Regions from separate parts of the Pseudomonas sp. EA_35y_Pfl2_R5 genome, predicted to be linked through region 2. Evidence: predicted binding sites of a transcription regulator. Region 2 holds the regulator's gene; the other holds the start of a gene.
The links. The regulator sigma-54, encoded in region 2, starts transcription at its own class of promoters, with help from an activator protein. The targets are predictions, from matches to a motif close to ANTGGCATNNANNTTGCTNT.
Positions count from the first base shown of each region.

Region 1: glnA (glutamate--ammonia ligase) is a predicted target of sigma-54. The motif match lies at 7,957-7,976, and genes of this name have one in related genera.

Region 1 covers NZ_CAXAOW010000004.1:124,220-136,212, forward strand. Annotated here, with positions in the region: gene AACX99_RS10610 (rhodanese-like domain-containing protein) at 1-237, shown strand, start outside; gene grxC (glutaredoxin 3) at 239-493, shown strand; gene secB (protein-export chaperone SecB) at 535-1,020, shown strand; gene trmL (tRNA (uridine(34)/cytosine(34)/5-carboxymethylaminomethyluridine(34)-2'-O)-methyltransferase TrmL) at 1,205-1,666, opposite strand; gene AACX99_RS10630 (hypothetical protein) at 1,665-2,096, shown strand; gene ntrC (nitrogen regulation protein NR(I)) at 2,386-3,819, opposite strand; gene glnL (nitrogen regulation protein NR(II)) at 3,816-4,901, opposite strand; gene AACX99_RS10645 (DUF4124 domain-containing protein) at 5,109-5,726, opposite strand; gene AACX99_RS10650 (DUF4124 domain-containing protein) at 5,729-6,283, opposite strand; gene glnA (glutamate--ammonia ligase) at 6,458-7,864, opposite strand; gene thiI (tRNA uracil 4-sulfurtransferase ThiI) at 8,191-9,645, shown strand; gene typA (translational GTPase TypA) at 9,803-11,623, shown strand; gene AACX99_RS10670 (IS1595 family transposase) at 11,685-11,993, opposite strand, start outside.
Region 2 covers NZ_CAXAOW010000007.1:1,509-13,501, forward strand. Annotated here, with positions in the region: gene ptsN (PTS IIA-like nitrogen regulatory protein PtsN) at 1-331, opposite strand, end outside; gene hpf (ribosome hibernation-promoting factor, HPF/YfiA family) at 347-655, opposite strand; gene AACX99_RS13630 (RNA polymerase factor sigma-54) at 849-2,363, opposite strand; gene lptB (LPS export ABC transporter ATP-binding protein) at 2,501-3,226, opposite strand; gene lptA (lipopolysaccharide transport periplasmic protein LptA) at 3,229-3,771, opposite strand; gene lptC (LPS export ABC transporter periplasmic protein LptC) at 3,758-4,327, opposite strand; gene AACX99_RS13650 (KdsC family phosphatase) at 4,335-4,874, opposite strand; gene AACX99_RS13655 (KpsF/GutQ family sugar-phosphate isomerase) at 4,874-5,848, opposite strand; gene AACX99_RS13660 (ATP-binding cassette domain-containing protein) at 6,095-6,904, shown strand; gene mlaE (lipid asymmetry maintenance ABC transporter permease subunit MlaE) at 6,904-7,701, shown strand; gene mlaD (outer membrane lipid asymmetry maintenance protein MlaD) at 7,701-8,171, shown strand; gene AACX99_RS13675 (MlaC/ttg2D family ABC transporter substrate-binding protein) at 8,186-8,818, shown strand; gene AACX99_RS13680 (STAS domain-containing protein) at 8,815-9,123, shown strand; gene AACX99_RS13685 (BolA family protein) at 9,386-9,625, shown strand; gene murA (UDP-N-acetylglucosamine 1-carboxyvinyltransferase) at 9,638-10,903, shown strand; gene hisG (ATP phosphoribosyltransferase) at 10,908-11,543, shown strand; gene hisD (histidinol dehydrogenase) at 11,665-11,993, shown strand, end outside.

The DNA of each region.
Region 1 (11,993 bases), on a different contig from region 2:
CAAAAGGACTTTGCTGCTGGGCATATCGTCGGTGCGCTGAATATTCCCTTCGAAAAACTCGCTGGCCGTATGGTTGAGCTGGACAAGCACAAGACCAAGACCATCATCGTGGTCGATGCCATGGGCCAGCACGCCGGCGCTGTGTGCCGCGATCTGAAAAAGGCAGGTTTCACTGCCGCCAAGCTGTCTGGCGGTGTCGCCAGCTGGCGTGGTGACAATTTGCCGCTGGTGAAGTGAGATGCAGCCTGTCGTCATCTATTCCAGCGATTGGTGCCCGTACTGCATCCGCGCCAAGCAATTGCTGACTCAGAAAGGTGTGGCCTTCAACGAAATCAGAGTTGATGGCAAGCCTGACGTGCGTGCTGAGATGACCCGCAAGGCGCGGCAGACCTCGGTGCCGCAGATCTGGATCGGTGACACCCATGTGGGTGGTTGCGATGACCTTTACGCCCTGGAGCGCGCCGGCAAGCTTGACGCGCTGCTCAAGGCTTAACTCCCTGTTTATCCGTACCTAACGACAAGAAGGCTTTTGCCATGACAGAACAAGCTAGCAACGGCGCCGCTCAGGGCGAACAAAACCCGCAATTTTCCCTGCAGCGTATCTACGTACGTGACCTGTCCTTCGAAGCGCCGAAGAGCCCGGAAATCTTCCGTCAGGAGTGGGCGCCTAGCGTCGCCATGGACCTCAACACCCGTCAGAAGGCGCTGGATGGTGACTTCCACGAAGTGGTGCTGACCCTCTCGGTGACCGTGAAAACGGGCGAAGAAACCGCCTTTATCGCTGAAGTGCAGCAGGCCGGTATCTTCCTGATCAAGGGCCTGGACGCTGCCTCCATGAGCCACACCCTGGGTGCGTTCTGCCCGAATATCCTCTTCCCTTACGCTCGCGAAACCCTGGACAGCCTGGTCGTACGCGGCTCGTTCCCGGCGCTGATGCTGGCTCCGGTGAACTTCGACGCCCTCTACGCCCAGGAACTGCAGCGTATGCAGCAGGCTGGCGAAGTTGCAACCGCACACTAAGGTTTGCGGCTGGAACAAAAAAACGCCCTGCGGGGCGTTTTTTTATGGCCTGCCATCCCTGGCGGCCACCCTGCGGGCCGTCGTTGCATCATTTGGAGGGATAGCCAGTCTGTCTCGTTGGAGGGTTACGGCGCGACGGATTTATGTGGCAGCAGATAATCCGTGGCTTTGCGCCTAACCCACCCTACGCGCCGGCAAAACCCTGCTGACGCCAGGCCTCATAGACCGCTACGGCAACGGTGTTGGACAGGTTCAGGCTGCGGCAGCCTTCGCGCATCGGCAGGCGCAGACGTTGTTCGGGTGGCAGGTTGTCGCGAATTTCCTGCGGCAGGCCGCGGCTTTCCGGGCCGAACAAAAAGGCGTCGCCGGGCTGGTAGCTGACCTGGTGAAACGCTTGCGAGCCCTTGGTGGTAAAGGCAAATACGCGCGGCCGGCCGATGCTGGTCAGGCAGCTGTCGAGGTCGGCGTGGCGCTGCAGGGTGGCGTATTCGTGGTAATCCAGGCCGGCGCGGCGCAGGCGTTTGTCATCCAGCTCGAAGCCCAGCGGCTCGATCAGGTGCAGGTGGCAGCCGCTGTTGGCGCAGAGCCTGATAATGTTGCCGGTATTGGGCGGAATTTCCGGTTGAAAAAGGATGACGTGAAACATGCGCGGCTCCGAGCTTGAAGACGAGCAGCATTCTACAGACCCGCGCCCCCGTCCGTGGGTTCGGGTGATTGCTTCATTGGCGGTGTTTGGTTTTTTGATTGGTTTGATGATTGGTCGGCTGCTCCAGCCTGATCCGCTCTGGCTCGAACGCGTGGATGTGATCGAGCAGGGTCTTGAGCTGTGGTTCAACGTCGAGCCGGTGCCGCACGAGGAACACGCCAACGGCGTGTTTATCCTGCGTCTGCAAAGTTTTGGTCGCCAGCAGCACGGTCAACTGCAGATCCAGGGCAGGTTGGCCAACTGGCGTTTGCTGCGAGAGAGAAGGGATTTGTTACTGAGAGTGGTGGCAGCCCGTCCAGTGCGCGGTGAGTGGCGCGCTGAGGAGGTGGACGGGCGCTGGCGGCTGGTGATCAGCCTGATGGAACAATAAAAGAGGGGAATCCCCGGCCTGCCTGTACCAAGGTCCCCAAAACTGGGATTACTTGAGTCTATGCAGGCTGTGTGCCAGTTTTATTACGTTGACTGCGGGCCTTGTAAATACAGGGGTTCAGGAGTTTCTGCGGATGTTGCGGGGGCTCGGTAAGCGCTGGGGTATGAACCGCCGCTGTGCACGGGATTGATGCCGGTGCGTTGCTCTGGCGCATTTTCAGTTGTATGCCGGCGTAAAGAAAACGGGCCCTGATGGGCCCGTTTTGCATTCGCTGCAGCAGTTGAGCGGCTTAGTCATCGCTCTCCTCGTCATCGGCGCTTTCGACGTTCATGCCCAGTTCCTTGATCTTGCGCGTCAGGGTGTTGCGGCCCCAGCCCAGCAGCACGGCGGCGTCGCGGCGGCGGCCGGCGGTGTGTTTGAGGGCTGTTTCGATCATGATCCGCTCGAAGGCTGGTACGGCGGTATCCAGCAGGCTGGACTGACCACGGCCCAAGGCCAGATCGGCCCATTGGCGCAGGGCCTGCTCCCAGTTACTTACCGGTGCGCTTTCCTGCGGCTGGCTGAGCAGCTCTGGAGGCAGGTCGTCGACATGTACCTCACGGCCGGAGGCCATGACGGTGATCCAGCGACAGGTGTTTTCCAGCTGGCGCACGTTGCCCGGCCACGGCAGTTGCTGCAGGTAATCCTCGGTTTCGCTTTTCAGCAGTTTGGGCTCGACTGCCAGCTCCAGCGCTGCGCGGCTGAGGAAGTGCCGGGCCAGGGTCGGGATGTCTTCGCGACGATCCGACAGGCGCGGAATATGGATGCGGATCACATTGAGGCGGTGGAACAGGTCTTCACGGAACTTGCCGGCCTGCACCAGGCTTTCCAGGTTCTGGTGGGTGGCAGCGATGATGCGCACATCGACTTTGACTGGGGTGTGGCCACCGACCCGGTAAAACTCGCCGTCGGCCAGCACGCGTAGCAGCCGAGTCTGGGTGTCGGCCGGCATGTCGCCGATTTCATCGAGAAATAGCGTGCCGCCATCGGCCTGCTCGAAGCGTCCGCGACGCTGGTTGGCCGCACCGGTAAAGGCGCCTTTTTCGTGGCCGAACAGTTCGGACTCCATTAGATCCTTGGGAATCGCCGCCATATTCAGTGCGATAAACGGCGAGGCCGCACGCGGGCTATGGCGGTGCAGGGCGTGCGCCACCAGCTCCTTGCCGGTACCGGACTCGCCGTTGATCAGCACGGTGATATTGGAGTGCGACAGACGACCGATAGCGCGGAACACCTCCTGCATGGCCGGTGCTTCGCCAATGATCTCCGGCGTACGCGGCTGCTCGACCGGCGCGGCCAGGCTCTGCTGCTCCTGGGCATGCATATTGGCGCGCTTGACCAGGGACACGGCCTCATCGACATCGAACGGCTTGGGCAGGTATTCGAATGCGCCGCCCTGGTAGGACGCTACCGCGCTGTCCAGGTCGGAATGGGCGGTCATGATGATTACCGGCAGGCGCGGGTGCAGCTCGCGGATGCGCGCCAACAGGTCGAGGCCACTGGCCCCCGGCATACGGATGTCGGAGATGATCACGTCCGGTTGCTGACGGCTCAGGCGGCTGATCACGCCATCGGCGCTGTCGAAGCTCTGGGTGGTCATGCCTTCCTGTTGCAGGGCTTTTTCCAGGACCCAGCGGATGGAGCGGTCGTCATCGACAATCCAGACGGTTTCACTGCGGCTCATGACGGAGTTACTCCTTGTTCCAGCGGCAGGAAGATCGAGAACACGGTGTGGCCAGGATGGCTCTCGCACTCGATCAAGCCTTGGTGCTGACTAATGATGTTCTGGGTGATGGCCAGGCCCAGGCCGGTGCCATCGGCACGCCCGCTGACCATGGGGTAGAAGATGGTTTCCTGCAGCTCGTGCGGGATGCCCGGACCGTTGTCGATGATCTCGATCTTGGTCACCAGGCGATGGCGGCAATGGCCGATGGTGAACTGGCGCAGCGCGCGGGTGCGCAGGGTGATGCGGCCCAGGCGCAGATCGCTCTGTCCGGACAGCGCCTGCATGGCGTTACGCACGATATTCAGCACGGCCTGGATCATCTGCTCGCGGTCGATCAGCACATCCGGAATGCTTGGGTCGTAATCGCGCACCAAAATGATGCTGCCCTGGCTTTCCGCTTCCACCAGGCTACCGACACGTTCGAGCACTTCATGCACGTTGGTCAGTGCCAGGGAGGGCAGCTTGTTCGAGCCGAGCATACGGTCCACTAGGTTTCTTAGCCGGTCGGCCTCCTCGATGATCACGTTGGTGTAATCCTTGAGGCTTTCCTCGGGCAGCTCGCGGGCCAGCAGCTGCGCCGCGCCGCGGATGCCGCCCAGCGGGTTCTTGATCTCGTGGGCCAGGCCGCGCACCAGCAGTTTGGTGGTTTCCTGCTTGGACAGCTGCGCCTCTTCCTTGGTGATGCGCAGCAGGCGGTCGCGCGGGTGTACTTCCAGCAGCAGCAGGGTTTCGCCACGGTTAAGCACAGGGGTCACCGCGTAATCGACGGTCAGGGTCTGGCCGCTGACCGAGGTCAGTACCGCTTCGCGCTTGTTGAACGGGTGAGCGTGCTGAACGGCCTGGCGCAAGGCGCTCAGCGCCTCACTGGACTCGGTAAATAGCTCGCTGATGAATTGCCCGTGACTGCGCTGGCCGCTGACGGCCAGGAGCATCTCCGCTGCCGGGTTCATGTACTCAAGACGCAGGTCGTCGTTAAGCAGCAGCGTGGCAGTGGTCAGGTTGTCCAGCAGCAGGCGGTGCAGTGCGTCGTTGATGATCATATGGGATGTCAGCAGACCCTTGGGTTCCGGCAATGCAGCTGGAAAATGCAAGAAGCAAACCAAAGCCCCGAAAAGAAGCGTGTTTGGCCGTGGGATGCCGGGAATTAGCTGCTTAACAGCGCAGCCGGGTCGCGCCTGGCGACCCAAAACAGGGAGAGTATAGAAATGCCGGGCAAGAAGTGCACTGCTTTGGTGCGCTTCGCCGATTTAGATAAATGGAACGAAGGGTATATCTTTCTTTTCCGGCGGTTTGTCCTTCAGTGGACACTCCGGGCGCACGCCGTAGTCGGCTTTCTTGCACGGATTGACCTTACGCTTCTGCGCCAGGGAGATGCGCAGCATATGGAATGGTTGAGTGGGCGTGCGCTCGATGATGCGGCCCTGCTGGTCGATGATTTCCACCGCTAACTGGTGCGTGCCGCGGTCGATATTCTCCAGGGGGAATACCGGGCTGCTGCCGGCTTCGCCTACCTGTACGCCGTCCATTAGCAGACGGTAGCTGTGCTGGGGGAAAAGTTTCGGTTCGCTGTTAATGCTGACAATCAAATTGCCGGCACTGTCACGGATAGTCGCATCGGGTTGCGGCACCAGAATACGCAGCAGGCTGTAGCGCTGGCTAGGCTCGGGCGGTGCTGCAATTACCGGCGCGGTTTGCGTCTGCACGGTCGGCATCGAATTGCTGGGTGCCAACTCGACACGTTCGGCATTGCCCGATCTGGGCTTGTCGGTGAAGACGCGATTCCCTTCGGCGTCTATATAGGTGTAGACCTGCGCTAAGGCAGGCAGGGCGAGCAGCATCAGGCCGCAGAACAGCAGATTGCGCATAGTCAGGGGGCTGGCTTGGGTTTGGGTGGAGGTGGGCGCAGGGCCGGGCTGCTGGTGTTGACCCGCTGTACGGTAAAGGTGGCCGTGGCGCTCTGCTGGATCGATTGCTCGCCGCTGAGCACTTCTACAGCCAGGCTGTGCTCACCACGGTCAGCGTTGCTTATTTGCAGGCGTGGCACATTGCTTGGTTGGCCGTGCGGTTTGCCGTCGAGCAGCAGGCGTAGGCGGTGGTTGTTGGCCAGGCGTGGTTCGATCATCACACCTACGCTAAAGGTGCCGTTATTGGCACGCAGTGCTTCATCGTCGGGTATGCCGGTCAGCTGCAGGGTGCTGTAAGGCGCGGCATTGTCGACGGGGTCGGATGTGGTCGCTGCGGGCAGGCTGGGTGCCGGCATCGATACGCTATTGGTTTTCGGTAGCTCGACATTTTGTGTCGCCTGGCCTTCCGGCGGCTGGTCGGTGAATACCGTGTTGCCATTGGCGTCGGTGTATTTGTAGATCTGCGCGCTGGCCGGCAATGCCAGGCTCAGTAGCAGGCAGATGAATAGAGGGCGCATGCCTGACTCTCCCTAGTGGTGTGCCCTAAGCCTTGCACTGGTAAGGCGCTCTGGCAAGCATGTTGATGGCTGGGCGTATACCAGCGCAGAAAATGCCGGGTTAAACGGCAGCAGCCCCGGGCGGCTAAACGCAAAAAGGCCACCCGAAGGTGGCCTCTTGTACTGCGTGTCGAATTAGACGCTGTAGTACAGGTCGTATTCCAGCGGGTGTACGAAGGTGCGTACTTTGATTTCTTCTTCGGATTTCAGCTCGATGTAGGCATCGATAAAGTCGTCGGAGAATACGCCGCCTTTGGTCAGGAACGCACGGCCCTTGTCCAGCTCTTCCAGGGCTTCTTTCAGGCTGCCGCAAACCTGCGGGATCAGCTTGCCTTCTTCTGGCGGCAGGTCGTACAGGTTCTTGTCGGCTGCATCGCCAGGGTGGATCTTGTTCTGGATGCCATCCAGGCCAGCCATCAGCAGCGCTGCGAAAGCCAGGTATGGGTTGGCAGCCGGGTCTGGGAAGCGTGCTTCGATACGGCGGGCTTTCGGGCTCGACACGTAAGGAATACGGATCGAAGCCGAACGGTTACGCGCCGAGTAGGCCAGCATTACTGGGGCTTCGAAACCTGGGACCAGACGCTTATAGGAGTTGGTCGACGGGTTGGTGAAGCCGTTCAGGGCCTTGCCGTGCTTGATGATGCCGCCGATGAAGTACAGGGCGGTGTCGGACAGGCCGGCATAGCCTTCGCCAGCGAAGGTGTTCTTGCCATCTTTGGCGATGGACAGGTGCACGTGCATACCCGAACCGTTGTCGCCGTACAGCGGCTTCGGCATAAAGGTCGCGGTTTTGCCGTAGGCATCGGCCACGTTGTGTACGCAGTACTTCAGGGTCTGAACTTCGTCAGCCTTGGCGACCAGGGTGTTGAACTTCACACCGATTTCGTTCTGGCCGGCAGTCGCCACTTCGTGGTGGTGAACTTCGATGACCAGGCCCATTTCTTCCATGGCATTACACATGGCAGTACGGATTTCGTGGTCGTGGTCGCACGGCGGAACTGGGAAGTAGCCACCTTTGACGGCTGGGCGATGGCCCTTGTTGCCGCCTTCGATGTCGGCGTCGGTGTTCCAGGAACCTTGTTCGGAGTAGATCTTGAACATCGAGCCGGAGATGTCGGACTTGAACTTCACTTCGTCGAAGATGAAGAACTCAGGCTCTGGGCCAACGAATACGGTGTCACCGATGCCGGTGGTTTTCAGGAACTCTTCAGCGCGCTTGGCGATCGAGCGCGGGTCGCGGTCGTAGCCCTGCATGGTGCTTGGCTCAACGATGTCGCAAACCAGGATCAGCGTCGGCTCTTCGGTGAACGGGTCCAGTACAGCGGTTTCGTCAACCGGCATCAGGATCATGTCGGAGGCTTCGATGCCTTTCCAGCCATGGATGGAGGAGCCGTCGAACATTTTGCCGTGCTCGAAGAATTCGTCGTCCAGGGCGTCACGGGCCGGCATGGTCACGTGGTGCTGTTTGCCCTTGGTGTCGGTGAAGCGCAGGTCAACCCACTTCACGTCGTGTTCTTTAATAAGTTGAATCGACTTCGACATGCTGTCCTCCAGGTGGATAAGGCTCAAATCGTGAGCCCGCAATAGTACGGTAAGGCCGCGGCATACTCTGCCAGGGCATCCTGCCTCACAAGGGAGCAAATTGCATGCCAGTGCACAAGAATGGGTGTAAGCCCTGAAACTCAGGGTTGGCGGGGGCTGCGCGGCTCGGTGCGATAAATATTTGCACCGTTATGGTTCGCTGTATTTGTAGTGCGCTCTTTAATGGTGCGCTATTTGGGCGGTTGAGGATTTTTGATCAAAGCGTGAGCAATTTCCGCTATAATCCGCGCCCCTGTTTTTTCGCGGCCTCGGCACCCCCTGTTTTCATGAAACTGATCGTTAAAGTCTTCCCGGAAATCACCATTAAAAGTCGGCCAGTGCGTAAGCACTTTATCCGGCAGCTGGCGAAGAATATTCGCTCGGTTTTGCGTGAGTTCGATCCGCAGCTGCAGGTCAGCGGTGTGTGGGACAACCTGGAACTTGAAACTCAGCTCAGTGAGCCGAAAACCCTGCAGGCGATGATTGAGCGTCTGAGTTGCACGCCGGGCATCACCCACTTCCTGCAAGTCGATGAATACCTGCTGGGCGATTTCGACGACGTGCTGGAAAAGTGCAAGCTGCACTTCGCGGATCAGTTGCCGGGCAAAATTTTCGCCGTGCGCTGCAAGCGCGCCGGCAAACATGCGTTCAGCTCCATGGACGTGGAGCGCTATGTTGGCAGCCAGCTGCGCCAACAGTGTGGTGCGGCCGGTATCTCGCTGAAAGATCCCGAGGTGATTGTGCGGATGGAAATCCGCGACCAGCGCCTGTTCGTTATTCATCATCAGCACGAAGGCCTGGGCGGCTACCCGCTGGGCTCGCTGGAGCAGAGTCTGGTGCTGATGAGCGGTGGTTTCGACTCCACTGTGGCCGCCTATCAGATGATGCGGCGCGGCCTGGTCACCCATTTCTGCTTCTTCAATCTAGGCGGCCGTGCCCACGAGCTGGGCGTGATGGAAGTCGCGCATTACCTCTGGCAGAAGTACGGCAGCTCGCAACGCGTGCTGTTTATCAGTGTGCCGTTCGAAGAAGTGCTCGGCGAGATTCTCGGCAAGGTCGACAACAGCCACATGGGCGTGATCCTCAAACGCATGATGCTGCGCGCCTCCACGCGCATGGCCGAGCGTTTGCAGATTGATGCGCTGGTCACCGGCGAGGCGATTTCCCAGGTCTCCAGCCAGACCCTACCGAACCTCGCGGTGATCGATGCGGCCACCGAGATGCTGGTGCTGCGCCCGCTGCTGGCCAGCCACAAGCAGGACATCATCGACACCGCCACGCAGATCGGCACCGCCGAGTTCGCCAAGCACATGCCTGAATATTGCGGGGTGATCTCGGTCAACCCGACCACCAAGGCCAAGAAGCCGCGCGTCGAGCACGAAGAAAGCCAGTTTGATATGGCCGTGCTTGAGCGTGCGCTGGAGCGCGCCACCCTGCTGCCGATCGACAAGGTGATCGACGAACTGGGCAAGGATATTCAGGTCGAGGAAGTCAGCGAAGCGCTGGCTGGCCAAGTGATTATTGATATTCGCCACCCCGATGCCGCTGAGGATCAGCCGCTTGAGCTGCCCGGCATTGAGGTACAGGCGCTGCCTTTTTATGCCCTGAACAGCAAGTTCAAGGAGCTGGATGAGGCGCGCCAATACCTACTGTATTGCGACAAAGGCGTTATGAGTCGTTTGCATGCCCATCATCTGCTGAGTGAGGGGCATGCCAATGTGCGCGTTTATCGTCCGACATAAGACGCCCGGGTTGAATGGCGGCAGCATCCGCCATCGCCCTCCCGACATACAGGCGGCGTGACTCACGCATTCGCGCCGCCGAGCCGAAAATTGAAGTTAGTTAATACTTGCCACCTAGACTAAGTGGCACACCGAATCCTCTGATCGAGATACACACGTGATCGAAAATCTACGCAACATCGCCATCATTGCCCACGTTGACCATGGTAAAACCACCCTGGTAGACAAACTCCTGCGTCAGTCCGGCACTCTTGAGCGCGGCGAGCTCAACGACGAGCGCGTGATGGACAGCAACGACCAGGAAAAAGAGCGCGGCATTACCATTCTCGCCAAGAACACCGCGATCAACTGGAACGGCTACCACATCAACATCGTCGACACCCCCGGCCACGCCGACTTCGGCGGTGAGGTTGAGCGCGTAATGTCGATGGTTGACTCCGTGCTGCTGCTGGTTGACGCCCAAGACGGCCCGATGCCACAAACCCGCTTCGTGACCAAGAAGGCCTTCGAAGCCGGCCTGCGTCCAATCGTGGTGATCAACAAGGTTGACCGTCCAGGCGCGCGTCCGGACTGGGTTCTGGACCAGATCTTCGACCTGTTCGACAACCTCGGTGCCACCGAAGAACAGCTGGACTTCAAAGTCGTCTACGCCTCGGCCCTGAACGGCATTGCCGGTCTGGACCACACCGACATGGCTGAAGACATGACCCCGCTGTACCAGTCCATCGTCGACAACGTGCCGTCCCCGGCTGTTGACGTTGACGGTCCGTTCCAGATGCAAATCTCCGCACTGGACTACAACAGCTTCCTCGGCATTATCGGTGTTGGCCGTATCGCCCGTGGTCGCGTCAAACCGAACACCCCGGTGATCGCCATCGACGCCGACGGCAAGAAGCGCAACGGTCGTATCCTCAAGCTGATGGGTCACCACGGCCTGCACCGTGTCGACGTTGAAGAGGCCACCGCCGGTGACATCGTCTGTGTCAGCGGTATGGACTCGCTGTTCATCTCCGACACCCTTTGCGACATCAACCACGTTGAAGCGATGAAGCCGCTGACCGTCGACGAGCCGACCGTATCCATGACCTTCCAGGTCAACGATTCGCCGTTCTGCGGTAAAGAAGGCAAGTTCGTCACCAGCCGTAACATCAAGGAGCGTCTGGACAAAGAGCTGCTGTACAACGTGGCACTGCGCGTTGAAGAAGGCGACAGCGCTGACAAGTTCAAGGTCTCCGGCCGTGGTGAGCTGCACCTCTCGGTACTGATCGAAACCATGCGTCGCGAAGGCTTCGAAATGGGCGTGGGTCGTCCGGAAGTGATCATCCGTCAGGTTGACGGCGTGAAGCAGGAACCGTTCGAAAACGTCACCATCGACACCCCGGAAGAATCCCAGGGCAAGGTCATGGAAGAGATGGGTCTGCGTAAGGGCGACCTGACCAACATGGTGCCGGATGGCAAAGGCCGTGTGCGTCTGGAATACAACATCCCTGCTCGTGGTCTGATCGGTTTCCGTAACCAGTTCCTGACCTTGACCAACGGTGCTGGCATCCTGACCTCGATCTTCGATCGCTACGACACCATGAAGTCCGGCGACATGTCCGGCCGTCAGAACGGTGTGCTGGTATCGGTAGAAACCGGCAAGGCGCTGACCTACTCCCTGGAAACCCTGCAGGCGCGCGGCAAGCTGTTCGTCGAACACGGCCAGGAAATCTACAACGGTCAGATCGTCGGCCTGAACAGCCGCGACAACGACATGGGCGTTAACCCAACCAAAGGCAAGAAGCTCGACAACATGCGTGCTTCCGGTAAAGACGAAACCATCGCCCTGGTTCCACCTGTTCGCTTCACCCTGGAACAGGCCCTGGAATTCATCCAGGACGACGAGCTGTGTGAAGTCACGCCGAAGTCGATCCGTCTGCGTAAGAAGATCCTCGACGAAGGCGAGCGCACCCGCGCTGCCAAGAAAGCCAAGAACTGATACCAGTTCTAGCTAGCTAAAAAGCCCCCGCCGGCGCGAGCCTGCGGGGGCTTTTTCTTGGCTATGTCCCAATCGCGTGTTGCATGGTGCGCCCAACAGCCTCCTGGATGCAGTGAACCGGCTGAATACGCTGCTGATAGCGTTCAAGCATGCGGCGCCATCCTAGGTAGTTCGGGAGGTAGCGGGTGGCGACACCGTGGAAGCGTGCCATCCAGCTCTTCAGGCGGCTGTGGTAGGCATTCACGTTCTGAATGTGGAAAGCACCCTGGCGTACCCGCTCGCCAGGGCGCGAGTGGACGACATGGTGAGTAATGCCCTGAGTGCGGGCGAAGCTTGCGTAGACCGCGGCGCCATCACTGCACAGTACGGC
Region 2 (11,993 bases):
TGGCGGCTTCGGGCACTAGCAGGACAAACAGCAGGTCCACTGGTGCGCCGTCGATGGCGTCGAAGTCCACGGCGGAGTCCAGGCGCAGCAGGGCGCTGATCGGCGCGGTGCAACCGGGCAGGCGACAGTGCGGAATGGCAATGCCATTACCGAAACCGGTCGAGCCGAGTTTTTCCCGGGCAATCAGGCTTTCGAAGATATCTTGGCCATCCAGGTCAGGCAGCTCGCGCGCCACCAAGTTGGCAATCTGTTCGAGGACACGTTTTTTGCTGCCGCCCGGCACGTTCACCAGGGAACGGCCGGGGGTCAGGATAGTTTCAAGTCGGATCATAGGAGATAGACGACGTCAGCGGGCCATAGCGCCCTGTTGGCGGTCGAGCTGTTTTTCCTTGTGTTTGATGAGTTGTCGGTCGAGTTTGTCTGTCAGTAGATCGATGGCTGCGTACATGTCTTCATGCTCGGCGTTGGCGACGACTTCGCCGCCAGCAATGTGCAGGGTCGCTTCGATTTTCTGTTTGAGCTTCTCGACCTCCATGATGACTTGCACGTTGGTAATCTTGTCGAAGTGGCGCTCCAATCGGCCGAGTTTTTCGGCGATGTAGTCGCGTAGGGCGTCGGTCACATCCAGCTGGTGTCCACTGATGTTGACTTGCATACCGCTTTCTCCTTGTTGCCGTGTGTAAGAGGCAGGCGAGAGGCCTGCCGCCGGAACACTGTGGCGTGGAAGACTCTGGTAGAACGAGCCTGGCACGGTCGCTAATTGCATGCTGACAGTATGGCTGCATATGCGAAAAGGCGAGACCTGGGCATATTCTGTACGAGTAGTTGTCTTCCTTCTTCGTGCTGCCTTAGATCAATCGTTTGCGCTCACTGGATGGCGCTATTCCGAGGGATTCACGGTACTTGGCGACCGTGCGGCGAGCGACTTGAATGCCCTGTGCTTCCAGTAAACCAGCGATCTTGCTGTCACTCAACGGCTTTTTCGCATTTTCCGCGGCGACCAGTTTTTTGATGATGGCACGGATCGCGGTGGACGAGCATTCACCACCTTCGGACGTGCTGACGTGGCTGGAGAAGAAGTATTTCAGCTCGTAAATACCACGCGGGGTGTGCATGAATTTCTGCGTGGTCACCCGCGAAATGGTCGATTCATGCATGCCTACAGCTTCGGCAATATCGTGCAGCACCAGGGGTTTCATCGCCTCGTCGCCGTAATCGAGGAAGCCGCGCTGATGCTCGACGATCTGCGTGGCGACCTTCATCAGGGTTTCGTTGCGGCTTTGCAGGCTCTTGATAAACCAGCGTGCTTCTTGCAGCTGGTTGCGCATAAAGGTGTTGTCGGCGCTGGAGTCGGCACGTTTCACAAAACCGGCGTATTGCGCGTTGACCCGCAGGCGCGGCATGGCTTCCTGGTTGAGTTCCACCAGCCAGCGCTCGTTGTGCTTGCGCACGATGACGTCAGGCACCACGTATTCCGGCTCGCTGGACTCGATCTGCGAGCCAGGGCGCGGGTTGAGGCTCTGGATCAGGTCGATAACCTGGCGCAGCTCGTCTTCCTTGAGCTTCATGCGGCGCATCAGCTGGCTGTAGTCGCGACTGCCGAGCAAGTCGAGATAGTCGTTGGCCAGGCGCTGGGCTTCGCTCAGCCACGGAGTTTTTGCTGGCAGCTGACGCAGTTGCAGAAGCAGGCATTCGCCCAGGTTGCGCGCGGCGATACCGGTTGGCTCGAACTGCTGAATGCGGTGCAGCACGGCTTCGACTTCATCGAGCTCGATGTCCAGCTCCGGGTCGAAGGCTTCGACCACCTCTTCCAGGGTTTCTTCCAGATAGCCCTGCTGGTTGATGCAGTCGATCAAGGTGACGGCAATCAGGCGGTCCTTGTCCGACATTGGTGCCAGATTGAGTTGCCACAGCAAGTGGCTTTGCAAGCTTTCGCCGCTCGAGGTGCGGGTGGTGAAATCCCACTCGTCGTCATCGTTGCTGCTACTGGGCAGGCTGCTGGCGCTGGTCTGGTAGATGTCTTCCCAGGCGGTGTCGACGGGCAGCTCGTTGGGGATACGCTCGCCCCAATCACCTTCTTCCAGGTTGTCCACGGTCTGCGTGGCTTCCTGGTAGCTGGTTTCCTGATAGGGCGCTTCGGGCTGTTCGCTGGGGCTGGCGCTTTCTGCTCCATCGGCCATGGGGTCCGAATTGTCGAAATCATCGCCATCTTCCTGGCGTTCGAGCATCGGGTTGGACTCCAAGGCCTCCTGGATCTCTTGTTGCAGATCCAAGGTAGACAATTGGAGCAGGCGGATGGCCTGTTGCAGCTGCGGTGTCATCGTCAGCTGCTGGCCCATTCTCAGGACTAGCGATGGTTTCATTGCAGACCTTATTTACCGGCGTCGTGCGCAATCCACTACAGGGCGTTTTCAAAAAGCGCCACTAGGAAGCAAATTATATGCCTGACTTTAAAGGTTTTGCCTAGCCTTGGCTGCAGTCGGCTTGAGAAAAGCTGTAGCTACAGCCTGAACTCATGCCCCAGGTAAACTTCTTTCACTGTCTGGTTAGCCAGAATGGTCTCGGCATCACCTTCGGCGATCAGTTGGCCATCGCTGACGATATAGGCGGTTTCGCAGATGTCCAGGGTCTCGCGCACGTTGTGGTCGGTGATCAACACGCCGATACCCTTGGCCTTGAGGTGGTGGATGATCTGCTTGATATCGCCTACCGAAATAGGATCGACGCCGGCGAACGGTTCGTCTAGCAGGATGAACTTGGGATTAGTCGCCAGGGCGCGGGCAATTTCCACGCGGCGGCGCTCACCGCCGGACAGGCTCATGCCGAGGTTGTCGCGGATATGGCTGATATGGAATTCCTGCAGCAGGCCTTCGAGTTCTTTGCGGCGTGTAGGGCCGTCAAGATCCTTGCGGGTCTCCAGGATGGCCATGATGTTGTCGGCCACGCTGAGCTTGCGGAAAATTGAGGCTTCCTGCGGCAGGTAGCCGATGCCGGCGCGAGCGCGGCCATGCATCGGCTGGTGGCTAACATCGAGGTCGTCGATCAACACGCGGCCCTGATCGGCCTGTACCAAGCCGACGATCATGTAGAAACAGGTGGTCTTGCCGGCGCCGTTGGGGCCAAGCAGGCCGACGATCTGCCCGCTATCGATGCTCAGGCTAACGTCGCGCACGACCTGGCGGCCTTTGTAGCTCTTCGCCAGGTGTTGGGCTTTCAATGTGGCCATTATTACTGCGCCTGCTGGTCGGCTGGTTTGTTCTTCGGCTGGATCACCATGTCGATGCGCGGACGTGGCGCGGTGACGTTGGTGCCTGTGGCGCGGCCGGCGTTAACGATCTGGCGTTGGGTGTCATAGACGATTTTCTCGCCTTCGAAGGTGTTGCCTTCCTGAATCACCTTGGCCTGGTCGATCAGTACCACGCGCTCGTTGGCCATAAAGTACTGGATGGTCAGGCCGTAGGCCTTGACGATCTGCTTGTCGGCTGACGGCAGTTGCTCGTAGTAGGCCGGCTTGCCGACCGAGGTAAATACCTCGACATCGCCCTGGGCATTCTGGGTGATGGTCACTGTGTCGCCAGTGACCTTCATGGTGCCCTGAGTAATGACTACGTCGCCGCGATAGACGGCAACGCCTTGTTTGTCATCGAGTTCCGCGCTATCGGCCTGGATGCGGATCGGCTGTTCGCGGTCGGATGGCAGTGCCCAGGCGCTGACACTTCCGAGTGCGGCGCTGAGGCTGAGTAGTAGGGGGAGGGTGTTAACGAGCCTCATGCTGACCTCTTACGTTGGACAGCAGGAGCATCCTGCCGTCATTCATGTACGCTTTCATTCCTTTTGCCGTGGTCACCCCATTGGCCGCGTCGATTCTAACGGCTTGCTGGGTCTGCGCATATTCCTTCTCGGGGAATACGGTCAGGCGGCTGGTGGTGAGGATGGTCGGACGGCCTTTGGCATCTGTACGCTCAACGCGCACCTTGTCGATCAGTTCGACTTCAACGCCGCCTGGCGACACTTCACCGCGCTCGCTGCGGATTTTCCAGGGCAGCTCGGTGCCGCGGAACAGGTTCATGTTCGGGCTGGTCATCAGGGTGATGTCGCTGGTCTTGACGTGCTCGACCTTGTCGGTCGTCAGCTCGTAGTGCAGTTTGCCGTCGGCCTGGTATTGCACGGTGTAGGTGTTAGTGGCGTAAAAGTCGATGGTGCTTTCAGCTGCAGCGCTGTGCGTCTGCTGGTTGAAGCTTTCGGGGCTGAGGTTCCAGTAGCCGAGGGCTGCGACCAGCAGTGCGACAAAGGCGAACAGAGCAATGTTGAATAACTTGCGGGGCATGGTTGGCCTATAAGTATGCGGCTTGAGCGGCTTCAAGGGTGCCTTGGGCGTGCATGATCAGTTCGCAGAACTCGCGTGCAGCGCCTTCGCCCCCGCGAGCGCGGGTAATCCCGTGGGCATGCTGGCGAACAAAGCCGTCGGCGCTGGCGACTGCCATGCCGAGGCCTACGCGGCGGATCACCGGCAGATCGGGCAGGTCGTCACCGAGGTATGCGACTTGTGCATAGTCTAGGCCCAGTTCGCCGAGTAGCTCATCGAGCACCACCAGCTTGTCTTCGCGGCCCTGATACAGGTGTTGAATCCCCAGGTTCTGCGCGCGGCGTTCAACCACGGGGGTTTTGCGGCCGCTGATAATCGCGGTGCGCACGCCGGAATTGATCAGCATCTTGATGCCATGGCCATCAAGGGTGTTGAAGGTCTTGAATTCGCTGCCGTCGACCAGAAAGTACAGCTTACCGTCGGTGAGCACGCCGTCGACATCAAATATCGCCAGCTTGATGGCCTGGGCGCGCTGCAGTAGGTCGGGGTTAGTCAGGTCAAGGCTCATCACATCACTCCGGCGCGAAGCAGGTCGTGCATGTTCAGGGCGCCTACAGGTAGGTCGTTGTCGTCGATCACCACCAGTGAGCTGATCTTGTGGTCTTCCATGATTTTCAAAGCCTCTGCCGCAAGCATTTCCGCGCGGGCGGTCTTGCCGTGGGCGGTCATTACGTCATCGATAATGGTCTGGCGCACGTCGATGTTGCGGTCCAGGGTACGGCGCAGATCGCCGTCGGTGAAGATCCCGGCCAGGCGACCATCGTCCTCGGTGACCACTGTCATGCCCAGGCCTTTTTGGGTCATTTCCAGCAGCGCGTCGCGCAGCGAGGTGCCGCGTTTTACGCGCGGCAGGCTGTCGCCAGCGTGCATAACGTTTTCCACCTTGAGCAGCAGGCGTCGGCCCAATGCACCGCCGGGGTGGGAGAATGCGAAATCTTCGGCGGTAAAGCCGCGGGCTTCCAGCAGAGCGATGGCCAGGGCGTCGCCGAGTACCAGCGATACCGTAGTGGAAGAGGTTGGTGCCAGGTTCAGTGGGCAGGCTTCCTGGGATACGCGGGCGTCCAGGTTGACTTCGGCTGCCTTGGCCAGTGGCGACTCCGGGTTGCCGGTCATGCTGATCAGGCGGATGCCAAGGCGCTTTATAAGCGGCAGAAGGGTAACGATTTCTGCGGTAGAGCCGGAGTTGGACAGGGCCAGCACCACGTCATCGCGGGTGATCATGCCCATGTCGCCATGGCTCGCTTCGGCCGGATGCACAAAAAACGCAGTGGTGCCGGTGCTGGCCAGGGTGGCGGCAATCTTGTTGCCGACGTGGCCGGATTTGCCCATGCCGACCACCACGACGCGGCCTTTGCTGGCGAGAATCAGCTCGCAGGCCCGCACAAAATCACCGTTGATACGTGCCAGCAGGTCCTGGATGGCTTCGAGCTCCAAGCGGATGGTGCGTTGCGCTGACTGGATCAGATCGGTGGACTGGCTCATGACTTCTCTGCGGCGTACGGGCTAAAAGCTGCCGATTATAACGGTAAAGGTGCGCCTGCCCAGTATTTCCAGTGTCGAGTTGTTTGTCGGAACTGTGCGGTGCTTATCTCTGGCAACACCTTCAGCCTTGGGCGGCGAATACCTCGGTGGTATAGTTCGCGGCCATTTTCGGTACGTTCGATGATCCGTAGTGCCCTTTGTTCCGGGCGATGCGTCAGTCAGGCAAGCGTTGAGCAAGGAGTCCAGATGAGCGCCGAGAACCCGTATGCAGTTGAGCTGAAGAACGTCAGCTTTAAACGCGGTGAGCGGGATATTTTCAAAAACGTCGATATCCGCATTCCCCGTGGCAAGGTCACCGGGATTATGGGGCCGTCTGGTTGTGGCAAAACCACTTTGCTGCGTCTGATTGCTGCCGAACTCAAGCCGAGCCAGGGTGAGGTCTGGGTCAATGGCCTGAATTTGCCGACGCTGTCGCGCAGCGAGCTGTTCGATATGCGCAAGCAGATGGGTGTACTGTTCCAGAGTGGTGCGCTGTTTACCGACTTGGATGTGTTCGAAAACGTCGCCTTTCCGCTACGGGTGCATACCCAGCTGCCGGAAGAGATGATTCGCGACATTGTCTTGATGAAGTTGCAAGCAGTCGGCCTGCGCGGTGCTCTGGACTTGATGCCGGATGAGTTGTCAGGCGGCATGAAGCGTCGCGTGGCGCTGGCTCGGGCGATTGCTCTGGATCCGCAGATTCTGATGTATGACGAACCTTTCGTTGGCCAGGACCCTATAGCCATGGGTGTTCTGGTGCGACTGATTCGTCTGCTCAGTGATGCGCTGGGGATTACCAGCATTGTGGTGTCCCATGATCTCGCGGAAACCGCGAGCATTGCCGACTACATCTATGTCGTCGGCGACACTCAGGTGCTGGGGCAGGGCACCCCAGCCGAGTTGATGAATTCGGATAACCCGCGTGTGCGTCAGTTTATGCAGGGCATACCGGATGGTCCTGTGCCGTTTCACTTTCCTGCGGCCAATTACCGCGACGATCTTCTGGGGGAGCGCTGATGCGCAAGACATCTGTGCTCGAACGGGTGCGCCTGTTCGGTCGCGCCGGTATTGATGTGGTGGCTACGCTGGGGCGCTCGGGGCTGTTTCTGCTGCGCGCGCTGTTTGGTCGTGGCACGACCGGCAACAGCTTTCAGTTATTGATCAAGCAGCTGTATTCGGTTGGGGTGATGTCTCTGGCCATCATCGTCGTGTCCGGCATTTTTATCGGCATGGTGTTGTCGTTGCAGGGCTTCAGCATTCTGGCCAAATACGGTTCTGAGCAGGCGGTGGGGCAAATGGTTGCCCTGACCCTGCTGCGTGAGCTGGGTCCAGTGGTGACTGCCTTGCTGTTTGCCGGGCGCGCCGGCTCAGCGCTGACCGCTGAAATCGGCAATATGAAATCTACCGAGCAGCTGTCGAGTCTGGCGATGATCGGCGTTGACCCGCTCAAGTACATCGTCGCCCCGCGTCTGTGGGCTGGCTTTATCTCGATGCCATTGCTGGCGATGATCTTCAGCGTGGTCGGCATCTGGGGTGGGGCGATGGTCGCTGTCGACTGGCTGGGCGTATATGAGGGCTCGTTCTGGGCCAATATGCAAAACAGTGTTTCGTTTCGTGAAGACGTGCTCAATGGTGTGATTAAGAGCGTGGTCTTTGCGTTTGTCGTGACTTGGATCGCCGTGTTCCAGGGCTATGACTGTGAGCCGACTTCGGAAGGTATTAGTCGTGCCACCACTAAGACCGTGGTGTACGCCTCACTCGCCGTATTGGGGCTGGACTTTATTCTGACCGCTTTGATGTTTGGAGATTTCTGATGCAGAACCGCACGCTGGAAATTGGTGTCGGCTTGTTCCTGTTGGCCGGGTTGTTGGCCTTGTTGCTGTTGGCGTTGCGCGTCAGCGGCCTGACCGTTGGCAGTGGCGACAATACCTATAAGGTGTATGCGCACTTTGAGAATATCGCCGGTTTGACGGTCAGATCGAAAGTGACCATGGCCGGTGTGACCATCGGCAAGGTCACTGCGATCGATCTGGACCGCAACAGCTATATGGGGCGCGTCACCATGGTCTTGGATGATGCCGTGGATAACCTGCCGGCAGACTCCACTGCGTCGATTCTGACCGCAGGTCTGCTGGGTGAGAAATACGTTGGGATTAGCGTGGGCGGAGAAGAAGAAGTGCTGAGCGATGGCGGCACCATTCACGACACGCAGTCGTCATTGGTGTTGGAAGATCTGATTGGCAAGTTTCTGCTCAATTCAGTCAACAAAGACCAGGCTAATTAATAGAGGTAATGACTATGTTCAAGGCACTGCGTAACGGTCTTTTTATCTGCCTGGCGGCCATGTCCTTGCCGTTGTTGGCGGCCCCAGCGGCTCATGAGGTGGTGCAAGAGACCACCACTACGCTGCTGGCCGACCTCAAGGCCAACAAGGAACAGTACCGCACCGATCCAGGCGCGTTTTACAACGCGCTGAACAGCATTCTTGGCCCGGTGGTGGATGTCGACGGGATTTCCCGTGGCGTGATGACTGTGCGTTACTCACGCCAGGCCTCGCCCGAGCAGATGCAGCGCTTTCAGGAGAACTTCAAGCGCAGCCTGATGCAGTTCTATGGCAATGCCCTGCTGGAGTACAACAATCAGGACATTCGCGTGCTGCCGGTCAGCGGTCAGCAGGACCCTGAGCGCACTTCGGTAAATATGGAGATCAAGGACGGCAAGGGTACGGTCTACCCGCTGTCCTACACCATGGTCAGCCTCGATGGCACCTGGAAGATGCGCAACGTGGTCATCAACGGCATCAACGTCGGCAAACTGTTCCGTGACCAGTTTTCCCAGGCCATGCAGGACAATCGCAATGACCTGGACAAGGTTATCGACAACTGGACCGAAACCGTTGCCAAAGCCCGCCAGGGGGCAAATGCATCGTGAGTCAGGCCAGCATCAGTGAGGCGTCTCCCGGGGTGTTCAGCCTGGTCGGTGTGCTTGATTACCTGAGCGCACCGGCGTTGCGTGAGCAAGGTGCGCGCCTGCTCAAGGTCAGTCCTGCGGCGGCGTGCGTGATTGATTGCACGGGTGTGGAGAAGTCCAGCAGCGTCGGGCTATCGCTGTTGTTGGCGTTTATGCGTGACGCCAGTGCAGCCGGCAAGACCCTTGGTGTGAGCAATCTGCCCAAGGACATGCGTGAGATCGCTGGCGTTTGTGGTCTGCTGGAAATTCTTCCGCTGCAAGCCTGAAACCTGCCTACGATCTGCTGTGCGTCTGCCATCCGGCGTTAAAAACAGCCTCGGAATGCTGATTTACACCAGTAAACTCCGCTTCCGCGGCTGTTTTTGCCTTGTCTGGCTCTAGCTCGCGAGATCGTAAACAGGTTCAGAGCAGGGTTTCGGTCGGCTGGCAATAATGCGGGGTTCGCAGGCGAGGGGCTTTTTTGTATGATGCCCGACCCGCGGGCGTATGCTCGGCTGTCGTTAATCCATGTATTGATTGAGGTTGAGCATGCAGGCCTTAGAAGTAAAGAGTCTCCTTGAGGCTAAATTGCCGAATACCCAGGTGGAAGTTGAAGGCGAAGGCTGCAACTTTCAGCTGAACCTGATCAGTGATGAGCTGGCCGCTCTCAGCCCGGTCAAGCGTCAACAGCAGATTTACGCTCACCTCAATGCCTGGATCGCCGATGGCAGCATCCACGCCGTGAGTATGAAATTCTTTAGCCGTGCCGATTGGGCCGCGCGCTCCTAAACCGAGAGAATCATGGACAAACTGATTATTACCGGCGGTGTGCGCCTTGATGGCGAAATCCGCATTTCCGGGGCGAAGAACTCTGCCCTGCCGATTCTCGCCGCCACCCTGCTCGGTGACGCGCCTGTCACCATCTGCAACCTGCCGCACCTGCACGACATCACCACCATGATCGAGTTGTTCGGGCGCATGGGTATCGAACCGATCATCGACGAGAAGCTCAGTGTCGAAGTCGACGCGCGGGCGATCAAGACACTGGTTGCACCCTATGAGCTGGTGAAAACCATGCGCGCCTCGATCCTGGTGCTGGGGCCGATGGTGGCGCGTTTCGGTTATGCCGAAGTCGCCCTGCCAGGCGGTTGCGCCATCGGTTCGCGTCCGGTTGACCTGCACATTCGTGGCCTTGAAGCCATGGGCGCGATCATCGATGTCGAAGCCGGTTACATCAAGGCCAAGGCACCGGAAGGCGGTTTGCGTGGCGCGCATTTCTTCTTCGATACCGTCAGTGTGACCGGTACTGAAAACATCATGATGGCAGCGACCCTGGCCAAAGGCCGCAGCGTGCTGGAAAACGCCGCGCGTGAGCCGGAAGTGGTTGACCTGGCTAACTGCCTGATCGCCATGGGCGCGAAGATAACCGGCGCTGGTACCGATACCATCATTATCGATGGCGTGGAGCGTTTGCACGGCGCGCGTTTCAGCGTGATGCCCGACCGTATCGAAACCGGCACCTACCTGGTAGCGGCTGCCGTCACGGGCGGCCGGGTCAAGGTCAAGGACACCGATCCGACTACCTTGGAAGCAGTGCTGTCGAAACTGCAGGAAGCCGGTGCGGAAATCACCTGCGGCAACGACTGGATTGAGCTGAACATGCATGGCAAGCGGCCGAAAGCCGTGAACCTGCGTACTGCTCCGTACCCGGCGTTCCCCACCGATATGCAGGCGCAGTTTATTGCCCTCAATGCGATTGCCGAGGGCACTGGCACGGTGATCGAAACCGTATTCGAAAACCGCTTTATGCACGTGCATGAAATGATCCGTATGGGCGCGCAGATCCAGGTAGAAGGCAACACCGCCATCGTCACCGGTGCTGAAAAGCTCAAGGGCGCCCCCGTTATGGCCACGGATCTACGTGCATCGGCCAGCTTGGTGATCTCGGCACTGATTGCCGAAGGCGACACCCTGATCGACCGCATCTACCACATCGACCGTGGTTACGAGTGCATCGAGGAAAAACTGCAGTTGCTGGGGGCGAAGATTCGCCGCGTGCCGGGCTAAGACCATGCTGACTATTGCCCTTTCCAAAGGCCGGATTCTCGATGACACCCTGCCGCTGCTGGCGGCGGCGGGTATTGAGCCGACCGAAAACCCGGATAAAAGCCGCAAGCTGATCATCCCAACCACCCTGGATGATGTGCGTCTGTTGATCGTACGTGCCACCGACGTGCCGACCTATGTCGAGCATGGTGCGGCGGACCTCGGCGTGGCTGGCAAGGACGTGCTGATGGAATACGGCGGCCAGGGCTTGTACGAGCCGCTGGACCTGCGTATTGCTCAGTGCAAGCTGATGACTGCCGGTGCTGTCGGTGCGCCCGAGCCGAAAGGCCGGCTGCGGGTTGCCACCAAGTTCGTCAATGTGGCCAAGCGTTACTACGCCGAGCAGGGTCGCCAGGTCGATATCATCAAACTCTACGGCTCGATGGAACTGGGCCCGTTGGTTGGTCTGTCCGATAAAATCATCGATGTGGTCGACACCGGCAACACCTTGCGTGCCAACGGTCTAGAAGCCCAGGAGCTGATCGCCCACATCAGTTCGCGGCTGATCGTCAACAAGGCCTCGATGAAGATGCAGCACGCGCGCATCCAGGCGTTGATCGACACCCTGCGCGATGCGGTCGAAGCGCGACATCCACGCTGAGTCTGTTGGCCGCCCAGTGCGGCCTAGCCTATCCGCGTTATAGCCAAAATTCTCAGGTGCCCGCGCGGAGTGGTTGTTACTCTACGGGCGCTTGAGCATTTGCCAATTTAAGAGGCCCGCTATGACCGCTCCTATCGCTATTCGCCGACTCAATGCCGCTGACCAGGACTTTGCCCAGCATCTGGATCATCTGCTGAGCTGGGAAAGTGTCTCGGATGATGCGGTCAACCAGCGCGTGCTGGATATCATCAAGGCCGTGCGCGAGCGTGGCGATGCGGCATTGGTCGAGTTCACCAAGCAGTTCGATGGCCTGGATGTCGCCTCAATGGCCGATCTGATTCTGCCGCGCGAGCGTCTGGAACTGGCTCTGACCCGTATCACGCCGGAGCAGCGCGGCGCCCTGGAGAAAGCCGCCGAGCGCGTGCGCAGCTACCACGAGCGGCAGAAACA